Regions from separate parts of the Arthrobacter sp. Z4-13 genome, predicted to be linked through region 2. Evidence: predicted binding sites of a transcription regulator. Region 2 holds the regulator's gene; the other holds the start of a gene.
What was found. The regulator Rex, encoded in region 2, represses fermentation and respiration genes when NADH is low (regulators of the CRP and FNR family bind a similar motif). The targets are predictions, from matches to a motif close to CTTGTGAANNNNTTCACAAG.

Region 1 (10,720 bases), 920 kb from region 2:
AAAGATGCTGCCCGGGGCCGAGAGCCCGTTGATCCAGCCGAAGCCAAAACCGTTGACCAGGCTCATGAGAACCAAAAGCCCCAGGCTCAGGGCGGCCGTCAGGCCCCAATAAGAAAACTTGCGCAACCAGCCCGCGTTCTTCCCGGCCCACAACAGACCGATGAAGGGCAGGAAAACAATGGTGATGGGTTTGACGGCGATCGAAAGCGTCACCAGGACGATGCCCCGGACAACGCGGCGCGTCGCTGAGTAGTACAGTCCGGCCAGCGCCAGCCCGATCATGAGGGCGTCGTTGTGGACACTGGCGATGAAATTGGTCAGGAAAAGGGGGTTGGCCGCCGTGAGCCACAGCGCCCGGTTGGGGTTGACCCCGTGCAGTTCGGCAAGTTTGGGCACATAGATCACGCAGAGGACCACCCCGGCAAGCGCCACCAGCCGGAACAGCATCACGCTGGTTTCGGGCTGGACGTTGGTGGCCCACACGATGAACTGCTCGATCCACAGGAACAACTGTCCGTAGGGAACGGGCGCCTCGGTCCACATCTTGTCCGCGCCCAGCTGGAAGTAGTTGGACAACGCCGAGATGCCGTTCTCGTACGGGTTGAAGCCCTCCACCATCAGGCGGCCCTGGCCGATGTACGCGTAGACGTCGCGGCTGAACAGCGGCACGCTGAACATCATGGGCAGCCCCCACGCGACCACGGCCATCAGGGTCGCCTTGCGGGATTCTTCTCCCCAGACACGGACACGCTGGCCCAGCCGGAGCCAGGCGCGGACCAGGAGCATCCCGCCTACGGCCAGCAAAACGATTGATAGGGCCACGCCGGCTGCTTCCGCACGCATCCAGATGAACAGCGGCATCCGCCGGAGTTCCGAGACCGGGGCCAGCCAGCCCACGCCCAGGGATCCGACCAGCATAAACATCGAGCCCGCGAATCCGGCCAGGAGCGGTGAGCGGGGATTGTCGACTTCGGCACCCACTGCTGCAGCAGTGTCCGCGGCCGCCAGTTCCCCGGCTGCAGGCACAGGCGCCGTCATCTCAGGATCGTCCAATCTCTTGGTCTGCGCTCTTGGGTTTGCGCGGTTCTGCCCGGCGGGCTCAATGGCCGGCCCAGGCTGGTTACAACTGCGGCAACGTGTCCCGCCGCGTATCCGAAATCCTAGCACCGGCGGGCAGCCGGAAGGTGTAACGGTAGGCTGGTCCGGTGCCTATATCTAACGAACGAATCGTCTGGATCGACTGCGAAATGACCGGCCTGGACATCAAGAATGACGCTTTGATCGAGGTGGCCGCCCTGGTCACGGACTCCGAACTGAACATCCTCGGCGACGGGGTGGACGTAGTGATCAAACCCGATGACGCCGCCCTGGCCCAGATGAACGACTTTGTCCGGGACATGCACACCAAGTCGGGGCTGCTCAAGGAACTCCCCCACGGCACCACCATGGCCGAAGCAGAGGCAGCAGTTATGGAGTACATCGAAAAATGGGTACCGGATCCGCGCAAGGCACCCCTGGGAGGCAACTCGGTAGGCACCGACCGTGTGTTCCTTTCGCGCGACATGCCGTCCGTGGTGGAACACCTGCACTACCGCGTGATCGATGTGAGCACCATCAAGGAGCTTTCGCGCCGCTGGTTCGCCAGGGCCTACTTCCAGTCGCCGGCAAAGAAGGGCGGCCACCGCGCCCTGGGAGACATCAAGGATTCCATCGATGAGCTCCGCTACTACCGTGAAGCTGTCTTTGTGCCGACGCCAGGACCCGACAGTGCCACAGCCCAGCAGATCGCAAAGCGCATCACTGCAGCTGCCGATGCCAAACAGCCTGAAGTGTAATCTGCGCCACGTTTGCGGGAAATATCAGAGAAATCGCCGAAAGTGGACAAAGCACCCCTCGGGAGCAGGTAAGCTATTTGAGTTGCCTTTCCAGGGAGCCGGTTCGCCGGTAAAGCTGCAGGGCACATGGTGGGCTTAGCTCAGTTGGCAGAGCGCCTGGTTGTGGTCCAGGAGGTCGCGGGTTCAACCCCCGTAGCTCACCCTCACAGGATGGTACTGACAGCCATCCAGCAAGGAGGCCGCACCGGATATCCGGTGCGGCCTCCTTTCTTTTGCACAAGATACCGCCGAAGGACCGTGAGATGACTGTTCTGCCAATCACCATCTGGGGAGAGCCCGTGCTGCACCGCAGGGCAACCGAGGTGGAAGTGTTCGACGACGAATTGCGGACCCTTATTGCGGACATGTTCGAAACGAACGATGCAGCCAACGGCGTGGGCCTTGCAGCCCCGCAGGTTGGCGTGGGCAAGCGGATTTTCGTCTACAAGTACGCCAACGACGACGGCGCTCCGCCCACCGGCGTGCTGGTCAACCCGGTCCTTACCCTGTCAAAAATCTCCGGGGCGGTTCCCGACCCCGATGAGGAAGAGGAAGGTTGCCTGTCCTTCCCCAGCGGGCAGTACCCGCTCAAGCGCGCAGAGTGGGCCCGGGTGGAGGGCTTTGACGGCCATGGCCAGCCTGTCAAGTTCGAGGCGACGGGTTGGTTCGCCCGCGTACTGCAGCACGAGTACGACCACCTTGACGGCAAGCTCTACGTCAACCGGCTGATGGACCGCTACGCGCGCAAGGCCATGAAGCAGGCCAAAAAGAACGGCTGGGGCGTTCCCGGGCTGACCTGGATGCCGGGCGTGGACCCGGACCCCTTCGGCCACTAGGTCCGACGGCGGCACGACGCCTGGCTGCCTCCACGCGGCGCGTGCGGGGTCAGTTGGCTGAAATAGTCTGCTGGTCCGGACAGGATCCGAGGACGCGCTTCATGGCGTCCTTTTCCGCCTCAGTAACCCACAGGCCGTAGGCTGCCTTGACGGAAATCTGGCGCGACACGTAGTGGCAACGGATCGACTTGTTCCTGGGGAGCCAGGTGGCGGCGTCGCCGGCGCTCTTCTGCTGGTTGGCCGGACCGTCCGCAGCGATGAGGTTCAGCGGATCGTTGGCGAGGCTTTGACGCTCCCCAGCCGTCAGGCCCTGGGCGCCCTTCTGCCACGCGTCTGCCAATGGAACCACATGGTCTATTTGAACGGCGCGGCTGCTTTCGGAGCCCCGGCGGAAGTCCACATACTGTCCCAGGTAGGGTTCCTGGAAGGAGCCGGCTGCCACCCGGCACTTCGAGCCTTTCATAAACACCACGGCCGTAAGGTCGCGGCGGAGGATGTCGTTGCGGGTATCACAGCCGTTGCGGTCCACGTCCTGCCAGGCCTGTCCGAAGGCCTCGCGGCTGTAGTTGTCCTTGGCGGCCCGCCCCTTCACGGTAAGCCCGTCCAGAGCGGAGAGTGCCGTTCCTGCAGGCACGGGATGCACCGGCGCAACGGGCTTCATCCAGGCAGGGTCAAAAACGGGAGCTTCCGTGGGCCCGGACGCGGCGGGCTCCGCTACGGCAAACTGGCCGGCGGTAAAAAACCAGCACAATGCTCCCAGGGCCGAGACGGCAGCAACTGCCAGGAGTGCCCACGCCTGCCGGGACCGGCGGCGGGCCCGTCGATAGGCGGACCAGCTCACGGTCATGGGGTTCCTGCCCTTCCGGTATCGTCATGCACCAGAAGAGCCTAGGACACCTGCCGGCCGTCCCGGCCGATATCCACAGTGTGGAGGGCGGGTGAAAGGCAGCGGGGAGCTATTGCTCCCGCATCACGCGCCGGAGGTCCTCCTCGGCGATGGCCAGGAGTCCCTCAAGCTGCCGCACCCGGTCCTCGCCGACGTCGCCCGCCTGGTAACCGGCCCGGGCGCCGTCAAGCAGCCGGCCGGCCTCTTTGTGGTTGGCCTTTGCCACGTCCAGGGCGTGTTCCAGGGTGGTTTCGTGCTGGAGCGTCGAATCTTTATCCATGGCACAAGTGTGGTCCCGTTTCCCGGCTGATTCCAGAGGAATCAGCCGGGAAATCCGGATGGCGCCGGGGTGGTGGGATCAGACGGAAATTGCGGCCAGGGCGGCGGCCGTTTCCTTGGCCGGGAAGGACGGCGGGTTCACGCCGGCCATTTCCTCCATGACGCGTACCACCTGGCAGCTGTAACCGAACTCGTTGTCGTACCAGACGTAGAGCACCAGGTTCTTTTCGTTGGAGATGGTGGCGAGGCCGTCAACGATGCCCGCACGGCGGGAGCCGACGAAGTCGGTGGAGACCACCTCGGGTGAGTCGATGTAGTCGATCTGCTTGCGCATGTCCGAGTGCAGCGACATCTCCCGCAGGTATTCGTTGACCTCGTCCTTGGTGGTTCCGTTTTCCAGGCTCAGGTTCAGGATGGCCAGGGAAACGTCGGGGGTGGGGACGCGGATGGAGCTGCCGGTGAGCTTGCCCAGCAGTTCCGGCAGGGCCTTTGCCACGGCCTTGGCGGCACCGGTTTCGGTGATCACCATGTTCAGCGCCGCCGAACGGCCACGGCGGTCACCCTTGTGGAAGTTGTCGATCAGGTTCTGGTCGTTGGTGAAGGAGTGGACCGTCTCGACGTGGCCGTGGACTACGCCGAACTTGTCGTTGATGGCTTTGAGGACCGGCGTGATGGCGTTGGTGGTGCAGGAGGCCGCGGACACGATCTGGTCGGTGTCCTCGATGGTGCGGTGGTTGATGCCGTGGACAATGTTCTTCAACTCGCCCTTGCCCGGGGCTGTCAGCAGCACCCGTGCCACACCCTTGCTCTGCAGGTGCTGGGACAGGCCTTCGGCGTCGCGCCAGCGGCCGGTGTTGTCCACCACCAAAGCGTTGCTGATGCCGTAGGCGGTGTAGTCGATGGTGGCGGGGTTGTCCGAGTAGATGACCTGCACCTGGACACCGTTGGCCGTGATGGTGTTGGCGGCCTCGTCAACCCGGATGGTGCCCTCGAAGGAACCGTGCACCGAGTCGCGGCGCAGCAGGCTGGCACGCTTGGACAGGTCGTTGTCCGAGCCCCTGCGCACAACGATCGCACGCAGCCGCAGGCCGTGGCCGCCGCCTGCCTTTTCAATCAGGAGGCGGGCCAGGAGCCGGCCGATGCGGCCAAAGCCGTACAGCACGACGTCGGTGCTGGTCCGGTCGTCACCGCCGCGCTTGCCCACGATCTCGGCAAGTTCCTCGCGAAGGAACTCCTCCAGGCTCGCGTCGCCACCCTCTTCCTTGAACTTCTGGTTCAGCCGGGCGATGTCGATTGCTGCCGCGCCGAGCTCCAGCCCGGCGAGGGTGTTCAGGAGCGGAGCGGTTTCCTCCAGCCGCAGCTCGTCCTTGCTCATCCGGCGCGCGAAGCGGTGCGCCTTGAGGATGTTCATGGTGGACTTGTTGATCAGGCTCCGGCCGTGGATGCTGGTCACCACGTTGTTTTCGCGGTACAGCCGGCCGATCACCGGAATCATGGCCTCGGCGAGGGCCTCCCGGCCCATCCACGTATCAAGACAAGAATCTGACGTCTGGCTCACAGAAATACCTTCCTCGGTTCAGCCGCGTACGTCCTCGTACGCGAATGTCGGCCACCTGATGATGTCCAGGGGCGCCGGCACCTGCGGGATTTGGCCCCCAGGCGCCTGGATGTGTGCAAAAGAAAACCGCCGGTTGCGAACGCAACTCCGGCGGAAGAACTCCTGCGTCCGTTATCCATTCTAAATTGGCTGACTGCTGTGGGGATGCTCGAGTCGCGTGAAATCACTCACACAGCAGTGTCGCACCCGGTCCATCAGTACCAGCGGCAGGGTCCAGCAGGCCCAAGGCGCCCAAGGCGCCCAAGGTCAAACCGGCTTAAGTGGATGGGTTGACCGATACGCCGGGTTCTGTGTTCCCGCGCCGTTGCCGGCACGGGAGTAGCGGCCATCCATCTACGAACGCCGTTGCCGGCGCCCTCCAGCGGCCTACCCGGACACTCGGGCGGGCAGCCCTCAAACGTGCCCTGTCTGGCCTTGCTCCGGGTGGGGTTTACCTAGCCTTCCCGGTCACCCGGGAAGCTGGTGGTCTCTTACACCACCGTTTCACCCTTACCTGGTTCGTGCCGCTTTCAAACCGGCGCGACCCAGGCGGTCTGTTTTCTGTGGCACTGGCCTGCGGGTTACCCCGAGTGGGCGTTACCCACCACCCTGCCCTGCGGAGCCCGGACGTTCCTCGAGCCACTTGCGTGACGCGCGGCCGCCTGGTCAACCCATCCGGGTCCAGTCTACCGGCGCCGTGCAGCTTTCCCTCCGCCGGTAGGATCGGACGGTGCTGATTCTGCTTCCCCCCTCTGAAGGCAAGACACCCGCGGTCCGTGGATCCGCCGTCGACTGGCCTTCGCTGAGCTTCCCGCAGCTGAACCCCTGCCGGGCCAAGGTGCTGGATGCGCTGGGTACGGTGAGCGCGCACGAGGACGCCCTCGCGTTGCTGGGGGTCGGGGCATCGCTGAAGGACGACGTCGACCGCAACACCCGGCTCCACGCTGAACCTGCCGCTCCGGCGCACCAAATCTACTCAGGGGTGCTTTACGACGCCCTGGGCTACAAAACACTGACCGCCGGCCAGCGCCGCAAGGCAGACGAGTCGGTACTCGTCATTTCGGCACTATGGGGCGCCATCCGCTTCGGCGACAATGTGCCTGCCTACCGGCTGTCCATGGGAACTGCACTGCCCGACGTCGGACGCCTGACCTCATTTTGGAAACCCCAGCTCTCTGACGCGCTGGCGGAAGCCGCTTCCGGGCATTTGCTGGTGGATTGCCGGTCAAGTACCTACACGGCAGCGTGGGCTCCCCCGGCGGCCCAAACCGTTGCCGTCAACGTCTTTACTGAGGTCAACGGGGTCCGGAAGGTAGTCAGCCACTTTGCGAAGCACACCCGCGGTGAGCTGGCGCGGCACCTCCTCGTGCGGCGCGGCAAGGCGCCGGAGACGCCCGCCCAGCTGCTCAAGGCAAGCCGCGAAAAGTGGGAAGCCGAGCTCGTGGAGGGTTCGGAGCGAAAGCCGCACGCGTTGAACATCCTCCTGCCGGGCTAATTGCCGCCCCTAGACCCACTCTTCCGAGCGAACCAGGATGGCGCCGGAGTCGGGGCAGAACACGATGTCGTCGGCGGCAGCTGCCTTGATTTCCGCGAGGTCGCCCGGGCTCAGCTTCATTCCCGAGGCCTCGGACGTACCGTGGAACAGCCGGGCAGCGCCCACCCCACGCTTGGCCAGGGTCTTTTCGTACACGGCCAGCATCCCGGCGTCGAGTGCGGCGGCGAATTCGGCGCGCCGGGCGCGGAGTCCGCCGGCTTCCGCCTCAACTTGGGCCAGGGCTGCATCCAGCTCTGCCCGGATGCTGCCGAAGGATCCCTGGATGTCGTCCACGATCCCCTGCTGTTTTGCCTGCCGGGCCCGGAGCAAGTCGAGCCGCTCCAGCACCTCGAGCTCCACGTCCTCCAGGTCCGAGCGCCGCTTGTTCAGGGAAGCAATGTCCTTCTGCAGAGCAACGAGATCCTTGGACAGGCCCGTCCCGCTGTTGAGCTTTGCCTCATCCCGTTCGATGCGCGAGGCCACCTGCTCCACGTCTGCCTCGGCGCGCTTCAGTTCTGCCTCGGCATCGTGCACAGCCACCTTCGCGGAGCCCAGCTCGCCGTTCGCGACGGACAGGGCAGCTTCGAGGTCCTTGATCCTGGGATCGTTCTCCAGTGCGCGGCGGCGGTTGGCGAGTGACTTTAGCCTGGCGTCCAGCCCCTGCAGCTCAAGCAACTTCAACTGTTCCGCCGGTGCTGCCTTCGCCACTGTTACCTCCGCTTGATCCATTCCGGCCGGAGCCGGGCACCTGAACGGCGCTTCCTAGACTCTAGCGCCTGGCCTGCTCCCCTGCCTCGCTGCGTCCCCACCGGCTCCCAAACCTCGCTGCGCTCGGCGTGGGTCCCTCGCCGGTGTGGGCCCTGCAACGGACCAAACCCCGCTGCGGGTCCGGCGGCGGACTTCGCACACCCGGGCTTAGCCCGGAGTCAGGATGAAGTCCCACGGATCGCTGTTGGTGGTGCTGACCTGGATTTCGACGTCGTGGCCCTGGTCAGCCAGGACGTTGCCCAGCGCTGCGGCTGCTGCCGGCAGCCACAGCCACTCGCTGGCGAAGTGAGATACGTCCACCAGGTAGGGCCGGCCGTTCAGGGCTGCCTCCCGTGCCTCGGACGCCGGGTGGTGGCGCAGGTCAGCGGTCACGTAGACGTCAGCGTTGCTGGCACGCACCTCATTGAACAGTGAATCCCCGGCGCCGCCGCAGACGGCAATCCGCCGTACCAGGCCATCCTTGTCGCCGGAGACCCGGACTCCCCCGGCAACGGAGGGCAGGATACCGAAGACACGCCCTGCAAAATCACCGAGCGTCATGGCCTCTGCCAGGTCGCCTACGCGCCCGATCCCCTCTTCCGGAAGGCCGTTGGCTGCCACGGTCAGGGGGGCGACGTCCTGCAGTCCCAGAGCGTCGGCAAGTACATCGGACACGCCCCCGACGGCGGAATCACCGTTGGTGTGCACGGTCAGGAGGGCGGTGCCGGATTCAATAAGCCGGTGAACGGCCCGGCCCTTGGGGGTGGTGGCAGCGACAGTGGTGACGCCCTTCAGGAGCAGCGGATGATGGGTGATCAGTAGCTCTGCGCCCCACTCCACCGCCTCCTCAATGACCTCAAGCGTGGGATCCACGGCAAACATCACACGGGTAACCGGAGCGGAGGGGTGCCCTGCCACCAGGCCAACCTCGTCCCAGTTTTCGGCCAGGGACTCAGGCCACAGTTCCTCAACTGCCAGGAGCAGGTCAGCCAGGGTGGGAGCCTCGGGCTGGCCGGCCGCGGCCTCCTCGCCGGCGGGGGCATCGCCGTCGTGATTCTCCTGGCCGGTAACGTCAGTGTCCACAGGTTCCATAGTCTTAGTTTTACCCCATCACGACGCCGGGACCCCACGTTTGAAGCGGCGCCGCAAACTGGCCCGGGAATCATCCCGTGCCGCGAACCATTGAAGAGGTCATGAAAACTTTTGTTTTGGGCGGAGGCTGCTTCTGGTGCCTCGACGCCGTCTACCAGAAGACCAAGGGTGTCACCACGGTGGTGTCCGGCTACACCGGCGGCCACGATCCCCACCCCGACTACTACTCGGTCTGCAACGGCACCACCGGCCATGCGGAGGTGGTGGCGGTGACGTTCGACGAGGACGTGATTCCGGCGGAGGTCATCCTGGACATGTTCTTCGCCCTGCACGATCCCACAACGCCCAACCGGCAGGGATACGACGTGGGCACGCAGTACCGCTCGTCCATGTTCTACGAGACCACCGAAGAGAAAATCCTGTTTGAGGAAGCCATCGACCGGAACCAGGCTTTGTGGGCGAACCCCATCGTCACCGAGGTCAGCCGGCTCCCCCGGTTCTACGTTGCCGAGGAATTCCACCAGAACTACTACGCCAAGCATCCCGAGCAAGGGTATTGCCAGGTGATCATCAACCCCAAGCTCGCCAAGGCCAGGAAATATTACTCTGCATGGCTTAACGCTTAGCGGGTGTTACGTGGCCTCGTTAGGCTGACCTCAGTATTCACCCCTGACGAGATAGGCGTATGTACATGGCACGGATCTATGACGATGTAACACAGCTGGTAGGCGGCACGCCGCTGGTCAGGCTCAACCGGCTCAGCGAGGGGCTGGATGCCACCGTCGCCGTAAAGCTTGAGTTCTACAACCCGGCCAACAGCGTCAAGGACCGCATCGGTGTGGCCATCGTTGATGCAGCGGAGAAGTCCGGTGCCCTGAAGCCCGGCGGAACCATCGTGGAAGGCACCTCCGGCAACACCGGCATCGCCCTGGCCATGGTGGGCGCTGCCCGCGGCTACAAGGTCATCCTGACCATGCCGGAGACCATGTCCACCGAGCGCCGGGTCATGCTGCGCGCTTTTGGTGCCGAAATTGTCCTGACGCCAGGCTCCGAGGGCATGCGCGGCGCCGTCGAGAAGGCCCAGGAAATTGTGGCCAACACCGAGAACTCCATCTGGGCCCAGCAGTTCGCCAACGAGGCCAACCCGGAGGTCCACCGCAACACCACGGCCGAGGAGATCTGGGCTGACACCGAAGGCGCCGTGGACATCTTCGTCGCCGGCGTCGGCACCGGCGGAACCGTCACCGGCGTCGGGCAGGTCCTGAAGGAACGCAAGCCCGGCGTCCAGATCGTGGCTGTGGAGCCCAAGGACTCCGCGATCCTCAACGGCGGCGCTCCCGGCCCGCACAAGATCCAGGGCATCGGCGCAAACTTCGTTCCCGAAATCCTGGACACCAATGTCTACGACGAGGTCCTGGACGCCACCCTCGAAGACTCGGTCCGCGTAGCCCGCGAGCTTGGTGTCAAGGAAGGCATCCTGGGCGGCATTTCCTCCGGCGCCATCGTATGGGGAGCCCTGGAACTGGCCAAGCGCCCGGAGAATGCCGGCAAGCTGATCGTTGCCGTGGTGTGCGACTTCGGCGAGCGTTACATCTCCACGGTCCTCTATGACGACATCCGCGGCTAACCAGAACCGCTCTCCGCCCGTTTCCTGTAGAAAGAACTTTGTGGGCTTTTTTGCAAGACTGAAGGAAGACCTCGACGCCGCCCGGTCCCACGACCCGGCGGCTCGAGGTTCTTTTGAGAACTTTTTCGCATACTCCGGACTGCATGCCATCTGGGTACACCGGCTGACGCACCGCATGTGGCAGAACCCTGCCCTGCGGTTCCCGGCGCGGCTGCTTTCCCAGTTGGGCCGGTCCTGGACCGGCATCG
Region 2 (10,720 bases):
TTTGCAACGCGGGAACCAGGTGGCCCACCGGCGTCCAGTACGCCACGGAGGCGGCCACGAGCATAATGATGACCAGGCCCACCACGAACGTCCCGAGGAAGCGCAGGTCGCGGCGGATCAGCACCAGCAGGAACACTGCAACTGCGACGAAGGCCCCGGTAGTGAGGAACTCATACATGTTGCCCCAGGGCACCCGGCCCGCACCCAGCGCGCGGGTCAGCACGCCGGCACCGTGGATCAGGGCACCCAGGACGGTCAGGGCCACCGCCACCCGGGCGGGAGCGCGCCGCTCACCGGCGTACCGCATGTCGGCGTCGGCGGTAACGACTCCACCGGCCCCGTTGCCTGCCGACCGGGCTGCGGACGACGACGGCCGTTCAGCCCTGCCCGCCGGTCCGGCGAGCTGGGACTCGCTGCGGTCCCCCGCCAGGGCGCCAACCGGCACGCGGGCGGAGTCTTCCGCCTGCGCCGCCTTGAGGTCGATGGCACGCAGGGCCTTGCTGCTCTTGGCCAGGTCCCAGGCGAAAGCGATGAAGGCCACCGTGTAGGTGCCTGCGGCCAGCAGCATAAAGAGCTCGCTGTACTGGCCCATGGTTTCGTTGATTCCGTTGATTCCGTAAGGCATTACTGGTCCTTTTCGGGCCCGGTGGGGCCTGCTGGGGTGGTGACTGAGCCTGTAGTTGCGGCAGGGCCCCCGTTATTATCGCCCGTGCTGCTGGAAGTTTGTTGTGAGGTTCCCGGCCCGGCTGCGGGATCGGGATCCAGTTGCCATTCCTCGGCCAGCAGTTTCCGCACTGCTTGGGCTTCGGTGGCGAGCCGGTGATCCTCACCGCGGGCCAGAAGCCCGTACTCCACCATGGTGCGGCCGTCTGCGTGGGTGCCCGTGCGGACCCATACGCGGCGGCGGTTGACGTAGAGGGAAAGAATCAGTCCGGCGACGGCGAGGAGCGCAAAAATCAGGGCGTAGAGCTGGCCGGGGTTGTGGTGGATGTCCACGCCGATGTAGCGCTTCACGCCGTCGAAGCTGATGGTGCCTTTGCCGTCAGGGAGCGTGTAGCTGCTGCCGGGGGCAAGGGTGATGCCGCCGGCGTCCAGGTTCCTCGCGTTCAGGGGTGTCAAGTCCTGCACGTCCAGTTCGAAGACGTTCTGGGGGGAGCCGTCATCAAGGCCCAGGTCACCGTAGTAGGAGTTCAGGGTCAGCTGCGGGTTGAAGAGTTCGGGGTCGCCGCTGAAGGAGACCCCCTCGTTCGAGACGAAGGCCGTGGGCAGGAAGAAGCCGGCGAAACCCAGCTGGTCCGGCTTGGCATCGGGAACCTTGATCACCACTGAGGAGTAGTAGTTGTCCCCCTGCAGCTTGGCCACCACAGGCCCCTGCATGGCCACGTTTCCGTCTCCGTCCCGGATGGTCACCACAGGGGCGTAGCCGTTGCCGGTGAGGTAGATACTGGTGCCGCCCAGGGTGACGGGATCGTTGACCTTCAGGGTTTCCTTCTGCGCTGGCGCGTCCGGGTTCTCCTTGGTGGTCACCGCGGCGGAGAAGTCGATGGGCTGGCCCTCCTTGCCCTGCGACTCCCGGTCGAACGTGATGTCGAACTTGTCCAGCTGCACGGAGTAGGGCTGGAGCTGGCCGGGCTGGAAGTTGGTGCCCGGGGTGAACTGGTCGTAGCCCACCAGGGTGTTCACAAACGTGTCACCCTCCACCAGGATGCGCTGGCCGCTGTAGCCAAAAAGGCCGCCAACGGCCACGGATACCAGCACCCCGATCAGGGACGTGTGGAAGACCAGGTTCCCCACTTCCTTTGCGAAACCTCGCTCGGCGCCCAGCGAGGGACGCTCGCCGCCGCTGTCCCGGACCTCAACGCGGTAGCCGCGCTTCTTCAGCACCCCGGCGGCGCTGGTGATGGCCGCCGCCGCCGGGATCCCGGCGTCGGCCGGAATCACCAGGGTGCCGTACTCCGGGAGGCGGGACAGGCGTTTGGGGGTCCGCGGCGGCTGGGAGCGCATCGCCTTGTAGTGGGCGATGGCCCGGGGCACCACGCAGCCGATCAGGGAGATGAACAGCAGGAGGTAGATGGCCGAGAACCACGCCGAGGAGTAGACGTCGTACAGCTGCAGGGTGTCCAGCAGCTTGCCGTAATCCGGGTTGTCCTTGATGTACTGGGTGACCACTGAGGGATTGGCCGGGCGCTGCGGGAACAGCGAGCCCGGGACTGCCGCGACGGCCAGGAGCAGCAGCAGGAACAAAGCGGTGCGCATGCTGGTCAGCTGGGTCCATGCCCAGCGGAGCATGCCCATCGGCCCCAGGGCCGGGAGCGCTGTTTCAGCCTTGGCCTCTGATATCTTGCCGCCGGGCTCATGGCCACCGGCCGGGGCGGAAGTTTTCTTGTCTACGTTCACGCGCTCGCTCATCAGATCGGCAATTTCACATCGGTTTGGAACCAGTACTGCAGCCCGGTCACCCAGGTCCCCCAGACGCCGCTGGCCATGAGCAGCCCAAGGACCACCAGGATGCCGCCGCCAATGCGCTGGATGGCCAGGCGGTGCTTGCGGAAGAACGCCATGACGCCCATCCCGCGGCGGAGCGCCAGTGCGATGAGCAGGAAGGGGATTCCCAGCCCGAGGCTGTAGACGAACGCAAGGAACGCACCCTTGGCGGCGGACGAGCCGCCGGAAAGGCTCAGGAGCTGGACCGCTGAATAGGTGGGCCCGATGCACGGGGCCCAGCCCAGCCCGAACGTGAGGCCCAGGAGCGGCGCTCCCCACAGGCCGGCCGGCGGCTTGGCGTGGATTTTGGCGTCCCGCTGCAGCCAGCTGAAGCCGCCCATGAACACCACGCCCATCACGATCACCAGGAGGCCCAGCACCTGGGTAATCCAGGCGTTCTGCGAGCCGGTGAGCAGGGTACCCAATTGCCCGAACGCACCGCCGAGGAGAACAAAGATCACGGAGAAGCCCAGCACGAACAGCCCGATCCCCGCCAGCATACGGCCACGCTTTTGCTTCTCCAGGTCCACGCCGCTTAGCCCGGTGACGTAACCCAGATAGCCGGGTACCAGCGGCAGGACGCAGGGAGACAGGAAGGAGACCAGTCCGGCCAGCAGCGCCACGGGAATGGCAAGGAGGAGCGAGCCGTTGAGGATGGCTTCGGCGAAGGGGCTGTTCACGGCTACTCAGCCACAGCGGCAGCGATGAGGGCCTTCAGCGTGCCCTTTTGGATTTCGCCCAGGACGCGGGAGGCCACCCGCCCCTGCTTGTCCAGCACCAGGGTGGTGGGGACGGCGCCGGGGGGAACCAGCCCGGAAACCGCCAGCAGGACGCCGCCGTCCTTGTCGTCGAAGCTGGGGTAGGTCAGGTTGAAGGACTTGTCGAAGGCTTCCGCGGTGGCCTTCTCGTCCCGCAGGTTGACGCCGAAGAACTGCACGCCCTGTGGCTTGAATTCCTGGTGCAGCTCTTCAAGGATGGGTGCCTCTACCCTGCAGGGGGCGCAGGCGGCGAACCAGAAGTTCAGGACGGTGACCTTGCCCTGGAGGTCGGTGGGCGCAACCACCGTACCGTTGAACAGCGTGCCGTTGATCTGGAGGGCGGACTTGCGGTCGGCCGCGGCGAACTCGGTGACGGAGCCGTCACCGGCCACGTAGTTTTTGTTGTCCCCGGCCCTGGCCTGCTCGGCGAGGGCATCTTCCTGGGCACATGCCGAAAGGCCCAGGGTGAGCGCGGTCAGGGCGAGGCCCCCGGCAGCGAGCACGCTGCGGCGGGAGGTGAGGGGCAGGCCCGGCCGGCCCTTGTTGGTAAAACTGTCAGTCACTTCTAGGCTCCAGGGGTGGTGGCAGCACCGGGAAGAAGGGACGCCGCTGGCTCGCTGTACGTGACGCGCACAAGTGCGCCGTCGTCGTCGAACACCAGCGACGTTATGGAGGTCAGGGTGCACTCACGCTTGCGCGGATCGTGCCACAGAGGTTTGCCTTCGGCGCTGAGCCGGGTGGCCCAGATAGGAAGCTGATGACTGACCATGATTGCTTCGGGCCCCTCTGCCCCGAAGTCGCCGTCAGCCAGCTCAATGGCGCGAAGGCGGGCCTCCTGGGCCGCTTCCATAACCCTTGCCGCCTGCTGCTTGTAGGGCTCGCCCCACGATGGCCGGAGGGGGTTGACCAGCCGCGGCCAGTGCTTTGGCCTGCGCAGTTCGGCCTTGGTGACCTTCATGCCCTCGAAGTAGTTCTCTGCCTCGATGATCCGCCGCTCCGTGTGGATTTGCAGATGCAGGGCGTCCGACGTCGGCCGGGCAGTTTCCTGCGCACGGTCCAGCGGCGAGGCGGCCAGGTAGGTGATGCGGGCCCCACTTTCGGCGCGCTGCCGGAAATGTTCTGCGAGGGTACGCGCCATCTCCTGCCCCAGCTCGGAAAGGTGGAATTCGGGCAGCCTTCCGTACAAAACGCCTTCAGGATTATGGACCTCGCCGTGGCGGAGCAGATGGACAGTGGCTTGGGGCATGTTTACCAGTTTCTCAAAGATGGCGTGCGATCCGAAATCTTCTACATCCAGTAGAACTGAAGTTTTTGAAGAAATGTTCCGAAGGGGGGAACAAAAGATGCAAATGCATGTTTATAGTAGATGCAGCAGTTAGTTGAGACTTCAACAGATGAAGGTTCAACACCGACCCGACAAACAGGTAACACCCTAAGGAGCAACATCATGGCACTTCCCGCAGACGTCACCACCGGCACCTGGACCCTGGACAACTCGCACAGCGAGATCGGCTTCACCGTACGCCACGCAGGCATCAGCAAGGTCCGCGGCCAGTTCAAGGAAGCAGCAGCAACCCTGGAACTCGGCCAGGACGTGGCCGATTCCAAGATCGCCGCCACCATCAACACCGCCAGCTTCGACTCCGGCGACGCCAACCGCGACGGCCACGTCAAGGGCGAGGACTTCTTCGATGTTGAGAAGTTCCCCGAGATGTCCTTCATCTCCAACGGCCTGGTGTCCAAGGGCAACAGCTACGAACTGACCGGCGACCTCACCATCAAGGGTGTCACCCGCCCGGTCACACTGGAGACCGAGTTCAACGGCGTGGCCGTGGACCCGTTCGGCAACACCCGCGCCGGCGTTTCCGCAGAGACCACCATCAGCCGCAAGGACTTCGGCCTGACCTGGAACGCTGTCCTCGAGACCGGCGGCGTCCTGGTGAGCGACAAGGTTGCCATCAACCTCGAACTCGCCTTCATTGCTCCCGCAGCCTAGTTCCTGCCCCTGATTCAGTGCGCTTCATTCGGCGCACCTGATTCAAGGCACCCCGGCACCGGCTTAAGCCAGTGCCGGGGTGCCGCCCTTTTAACGAGTCCCGTGCAAGCGCGCAGGGCTACAGTGATGCCCATGAGCAACTTCGACAGCACGAGGCCCCGCAATGGTTTTGCCGGCATGTTCTCGGTGGCGAACCTTCCCACCGAGATCAAGGTCTCGTACTGGATCTGGTTCCTGGGCGGGATCCTCGGCCTCCTGGGCGGAATGCTCGGCATGCTTGCCTCGCTGGTGCTTTTCGCCGCGGCGCCCGGTGCGGCTGCGCTGGTTCTGTTGCTTATGCTGCTGGCTGCGGCTGTGGGCGCCGCTCAGATCGTCTTTGCGCTGAAGATGAAAGAGGGAAAGCAGTGGGCACGGCTTGCCCTCACAGTCCTGACAGGCGTCACCCTGCTCCTCGCCCTGGCCAACCTGGCGATGCGCGTTGGCCAGGGCGGCAACTGGGCAGGCTTCCTGATCAGCCTCGCAGCAACGGTCCTGCTCTGGCTGCCCAACTCGCAGGCCTGGTTCGCAGCGGTCAGGAATAAAGGCTAGCGGGGCAACCGCCAAACAGGGGACGAATACCTCCCTGGAATGACTCATCTGCCGCCAGTCCGGGGGTACGGTGGACTTAAGCCATGCTGGGGGTAGGGCACAGGACCGAAACCCGGCAGCCTACCAGAACCCCGACATGCCAAAGGACAGCTCATGAGTAATCCTCCCGTCCCGCCTCCCGTGCCCAACGATCCGGAGCAGGGCAACCAGCAGCCGCGCTACGGGGAAAACGCCCCGCAGTACGGGCAGAATCCGCCGCAGTACGGACAGAACGCTCCGCAGTACGGACAGAACCCGCCGCAGTACGGACAGAACGCTCCGCAGTACGGACAGAACGCTCCGCAGTACGGCCAGTCCGGCGCCCCCCAGTACGGGGATAACACTCCGCAGTCCGGCCAGAACCCGCCGCAGGCCCCGGGCTTTGGCCAGCAGCCATACGGACAGCAGCCTTACGGCCAGTCCCCGTATGCGCAGTACCCCTCGGAGCAGCCGCAGCCCACGGGCAGCAACGGGGTGCCGCAGCTGGTCAACATCTCGTTCTGGCTGCTGATCGCCTCAGCTGCGATCTTCGTCATCTCCATGCTCACCGGACTCACCCAGCTGGACGACCCGGTATTCCGCCAGGCCTTTGAGCAGCAAATGGAGGGTAGCGGAGCGGGCGTCACGTACGAGGACATCCAGGGCGTCATCGCCGGCACGCTGGTGGTGTTCGCGATCCTCGGCGCGGGACTCTACCTGCTGGTGGCCTTCTTCATCCGCAAGGGCAAGAACTGGGCACGTATCCTTGGCACCGTGTTCGCGGCGCTGTCCATCTTCGGCCTCTTCGGCCCTCCCAGCATTGGGACCGTGGGCACGCTCCTGGGGATCGCCGCCATCGTGCTGCTGTACCTGCCGGCGGCTGCCCCGTACTTCCGGAAGCAGCAGCCCTTCGCCAACCCTTACGGCGGCGGCTTGGGTAACCCCTACGGCCGGTAAATTTATTCACTTCCCACACCTGCGGGCGTGGGTCCCGGAACCGCCTGGACCCTAGGCGGTCTGCCCCGGGGCCTGCGCCCGCTGTGCGTGGTAGGCCAGGATCTGCAGCTCAGTAGCCATGTCCACCTTGCGGAGATTGACTCCCTCCGGCACTTGGAGCATCACGGGGGCGAAGCTCAGGACGCTGCGCACACCAGCGGCCACCACACGGTCGCAGACATCCTGCGCCACGGCGGCCGGCAGCGCCAGCACCACCATATTCGCTCCGGTGCGGTGCAGCACTGTTTCCAGGTCAGCCACGTCGCTGACGCGCAGCCACCCCACTTCATTGCCTACCACCATCTGGTCGGCGTCAAAGATGGCCACGACGTCGAATCCCCGGGATTCGAATCCGCCGTACCGCGCCAGGGCCTTGCCGAGGTTGCCGGCGCCCACGATGGCGACCTTCCAATCGTGCGTCAGCCCCAGCGCCGCCGCGATGTGACGGCTGAGGTACTGCACTTCGTAGCCGACGCCGCGCGTACCGTAAGAGCCCACATGGGACAGGTCCTTGCGCAGTGTGGCGGAGCTGACGCCTGAGGCTTCAGCGAGGGACTCAGAGGAGACGCGCTCCACTCCCTCGGCGAGCAGGGTGTTCAGGGCACGCAGATAGAGCGTCAGCCGGGCCACCGCTGCGGGCGGAATCTGTTTGGCTGGCGTACCCGTGGCATCCGGAAAATCCGGGACAGCCTGGGGAGTTGGATCCAGCGAAGCCACCAGCCCCTCCCTCGCATCGCGTTGTGACTCCACTCTAGAGCCCTCCGGCCGATGCCAACAAAGCAGCCGGCCACATAACATCCGTGGTCACGGGCGCTGCTCCTTATTGGGCCATGGCCCGCTGAAGCACGCGTTGCAGCCGGGTCTCATCAATTTTCCAGAAGTCGCGCTGCACCCCGTCCACCAGCACCACCGGGATTTCTTCGGCGTAGCGGTCCCGCAGCTCCGGCCGGTGGTCCACCAGCTCTTCCGTCCACTGAAGGCCCAGCGAGGCAGTAACGCGTCCGACGGCGTCGCGCGCTTCTTCGCAAAGGTGGCAGTCAGCTTTGGTGATCAGGACGACGCGCGGTGTAGCCATGCCTTAACCGTAGCCCCGTTGACTGTGGCCCGCGACGCCGACGGTGTCCAGGGACTGGATTGACTAGACTCAGCTTTATGCCCGAGGAGAAATACGTCGCCGTAGTCACCAAGCCGGTTGCGGCGCCGCAGCCCGGCGAGGCGGCGTTTTTCGACGTGGACAACACCCTCATGCGTGGCGCCAGCCTCTTCCATGTTGCCCGCAAGATGCACCAGCGCGGCGCCTTCACGCTTGCCCAGGCCGCCGGATTCGCGTGGAAGCAGTTCAAGTTCGTGGCACGCGGGGAAAACATGGACGACGTCCACGCGGTCCGGGATTCCGCACTCACACTGGCCGCCGGCATCACGGTGGAAGACATCAAGGCCCTCGGCGAAGAAGTCTACGACGAGATGATTGCCTCCCGGATCTGGCCGGGCGCCAAAGCCCTGGCCGAGCAGCACCTGCGCGTGGGACGGCGCGTCTGGCTGGTGACGGCAACCCCTATCGAAGTTGCCACCGTGATTTCAACCAGGCTGGGGCTCACCGGAGCGCTGGGTACTGTCGGGGAGATTTCCGAGGGCATGTACACCGGCCGACTGGTGGGAGACATCCTGCACGGCTCCGCCAAAGCCCTGGCCGTCCAGGCAATCGCCGACGCCGAGGAGCTGGACCTCAAACGCTGCTGGGCCTACAGCGACTCCTACAACGACATTCCGCTGCTCACCCTGGTGGGCCACCCTGTGGCCATCAACCCGGACGCCCGCCTCCGCCGCCACGCCCGCGACCACAACTGGCCGGTCTACGACTTCCGCGCAGGCCGCCGCGCGGCCACCTTCGGCCTGAAGACAGCCACCGCCTGCGGCGCCGTCTACGGACTCTGGAAAGGCTTCGCCCGCTTCCGGGGCCCGCGCAACTAGGTAGCAGCCTGGACGACGAAATGCCCGCCGCCTTGGAAGGCGACGGGCATTTCTACGCTGTTCGAAGTATCTCTACTTCTTATTGCGGCGCTGGTGACGGGTCTTGCGAAGCAGCTTGCGGTGCTTCTTCTTGGCCATACGCTTGCGACGCTTCTTAATAACTGAACCCACGAAAGTTCCTTACAAACTAGATGCAGTACCTGTCTGATGGAAAGTGTTCGTGGACAGAGCTACGAACTGAACAACTGACAGATTCTTACAATGACGTAAAACGTTCCTTAACAGGGTACCGCTTATCAGGAGCGGCTTCTGACCGCAGCGGCTCCCACCGGCGAAAACACGGCGAATGGGACGTAAGGCCTCAGGCGGTTTCCGTGTGGCCCTCCACCACAGCACCCTTGAGGTACTGCTCCACGGCGGTTTCGGGTACCCGGTAGGAGCGGCCGAATCGCACTGCCGGCATGTCGCCGGAGTGGACCAGCCGATAGACAGTCATTTTGGAGACGCGCATGACCTGGGCTACTTCCGCCACGGTCAGGAACTTCGCGTTGGAGAAGTTCTGTTCTGCCGACATTTCCCTATTTTCCTTTGCTGACGGATGGACAACAGTGACCCCAGGTACGTGCCAATGCGGTGTTCCGATGCTGAGCCATCCACCTATCTAGATACTCTAGATGTTCCTGTGGCAGAAGTGAAAGTAGTACGGTCCCCCTATTTGCTCCTTCGTTCCCAGTCCCCGCTCACCTCCTGCGCTTGCGCGCGGATGCGGCCAGCTGGTCCAGCACCGAGACCGAAACCTCCCAGTCCATGCACGCGTCCGTGACGCTCTGCCCGTACAGAAGCTCCGGTCGGCCGGCCGCGTGCTCGGTAACATCGAGGTTCTGCGCGCCGCCCACCAGGAAGCTTTCCAGCATGACTCCGGCGATGGCTTGCGCCGAAGCCCCGCCGTCCTCGAGCTGGGCGCCGATCTCCAGCGCGACCTCGGCCTGGCGGTGGTGGCTCTTGCCGCTGTTCGCGTGGCTGGCGTCAACGATAAGGCGCGGGTTCAGCTGCTTGCCCGCAAGCTTCGCCGAAGCGGCCTCGACGTCGGCGGCAGAGTAGTTGGGTCCCTTGCGGCCGCCGCGGAGGATGACGTGGGCGTCAGGGTTCCCCGCGGTGGCCACCAGCGCGGCCCGGCCGTCGCCGTCAATGCCAAGGAAAGCCTGGGCCGCCGCGGCCGCACCGCAGGCGTCGATGGCTACCTGGAGGTCGCCGTCGGTCCCGTTCTTGAAGCCAATGGGCATGGAGAGGCCGGAGGCGAGCTGCCGGTGGATCTGGCTCTCGGTGGTGCGGGCCCCGATGGCGCCCCAGGAGATGAGGTCCGCCATGTACTGCGGGCTGATGGGCTCGAGGAATTCGGTGGCGGTAGGAAGGCCGAGCGCGTTGACCTGCCGCAGGAAGTGCCGTGCCGTCCGGAGTCCGGTGACCATATCGTGGCTGCCGTCCAGCCGCGGATCGTTGATCAGGCCCTTCCAGCCCACGGTGGTGCGGGGCTTCTCGAAGTAGGTCCGCATGACGATCAGCAGGTCTTCCTTGTGCTTTTCAGCCTCGCTGACCAGCCGCCGGGCGTACTCCAGTCCGGCCTTGGGGTCGTGGATGGAGCACGGCCCCACAATCACCAGGAGGCGGTCGTCCACGCCGTCCATGATGGCGCGGACTTCATCACGTCCGCGTTCGACGACGTCTGCCACCCGGGCGTCCAACGGCAGTTCGGCGATGATTTCCTGCGGAGTGGGCAGCGCAGTGAACTCGCTGACGCGCAGGTTCGACGTCGATTTTGCCGTGGATTCCCTACGGGGGTTGCCGGCGGTGGTGCTTGCGGTGGCTGTTGCGGTGCTCATGTTCGGGTCCTGTTCCAGATGGGAAGCGG

Region 1: M1E07_RS12210 (glyceraldehyde-3-phosphate dehydrogenase) is a predicted target of Rex. The motif match lies at 5,648-5,667, and genes of this name have one in related genera.

The regions. Positions count from the first base shown of each region.
Region 1 is NZ_CP096459.1:2,257,837-2,268,556, forward strand. Features, by position in the region: gene mptB (polyprenol phosphomannose-dependent alpha 1,6 mannosyltransferase MptB) at 1-1,038, opposite strand, end outside; gene orn (oligoribonuclease) at 1,206-1,835, shown strand; tRNA gene M1E07_RS12190 (tRNA-His) at 1,965-2,037, shown strand; gene def (peptide deformylase) at 2,138-2,710, shown strand; gene M1E07_RS12200 (HNH endonuclease family protein) at 2,760-3,557, opposite strand; gene M1E07_RS12205 (hypothetical protein) at 3,667-3,876, opposite strand; gene M1E07_RS12210 (glyceraldehyde-3-phosphate dehydrogenase) at 3,955-5,433, opposite strand; RNA gene rnpB (RNase P RNA component class A) at 5,755-6,146, opposite strand; gene M1E07_RS12220 (YaaA family protein) at 6,203-6,967, shown strand; gene M1E07_RS12225 (zinc ribbon domain-containing protein) at 6,977-7,714, opposite strand; gene M1E07_RS12230 (Nif3-like dinuclear metal center hexameric protein) at 7,922-8,845, opposite strand; gene msrA (peptide-methionine (S)-S-oxide reductase MsrA) at 8,947-9,471, shown strand; gene cysK (cysteine synthase A) at 9,537-10,472, shown strand; gene epsC (serine O-acetyltransferase EpsC) at 10,513-10,720, shown strand, end outside.
Region 2 is NZ_CP096459.1:3,181,725-3,192,444, forward strand. Features, by position in the region: gene ccsB (c-type cytochrome biogenesis protein CcsB) at 1-625, opposite strand, end outside; gene resB (cytochrome c biogenesis protein ResB) at 625-2,409, opposite strand; gene M1E07_RS16460 (cytochrome c biogenesis CcdA family protein) at 2,409-3,164, opposite strand; gene M1E07_RS16465 (TlpA family protein disulfide reductase) at 3,167-3,805, opposite strand; gene M1E07_RS16470 (histidine phosphatase family protein) at 3,808-4,488, opposite strand; gene M1E07_RS16475 (YceI family protein) at 4,690-5,238, shown strand; gene M1E07_RS16480 (hypothetical protein) at 5,371-5,826, shown strand; gene M1E07_RS16485 (Yip1 family protein) at 5,980-6,801, shown strand; gene M1E07_RS16490 (redox-sensing transcriptional repressor Rex) at 6,853-7,557, opposite strand; gene M1E07_RS16495 (glutaredoxin family protein) at 7,661-7,915, opposite strand; gene M1E07_RS16500 (HAD family hydrolase) at 7,993-8,811, shown strand; gene M1E07_RS16505 (30S ribosomal protein bS22) at 8,884-8,982, opposite strand; gene M1E07_RS16510 (helix-turn-helix domain-containing protein) at 9,173-9,385, opposite strand; gene M1E07_RS16515 (3-deoxy-7-phosphoheptulonate synthase) at 9,552-10,691, opposite strand.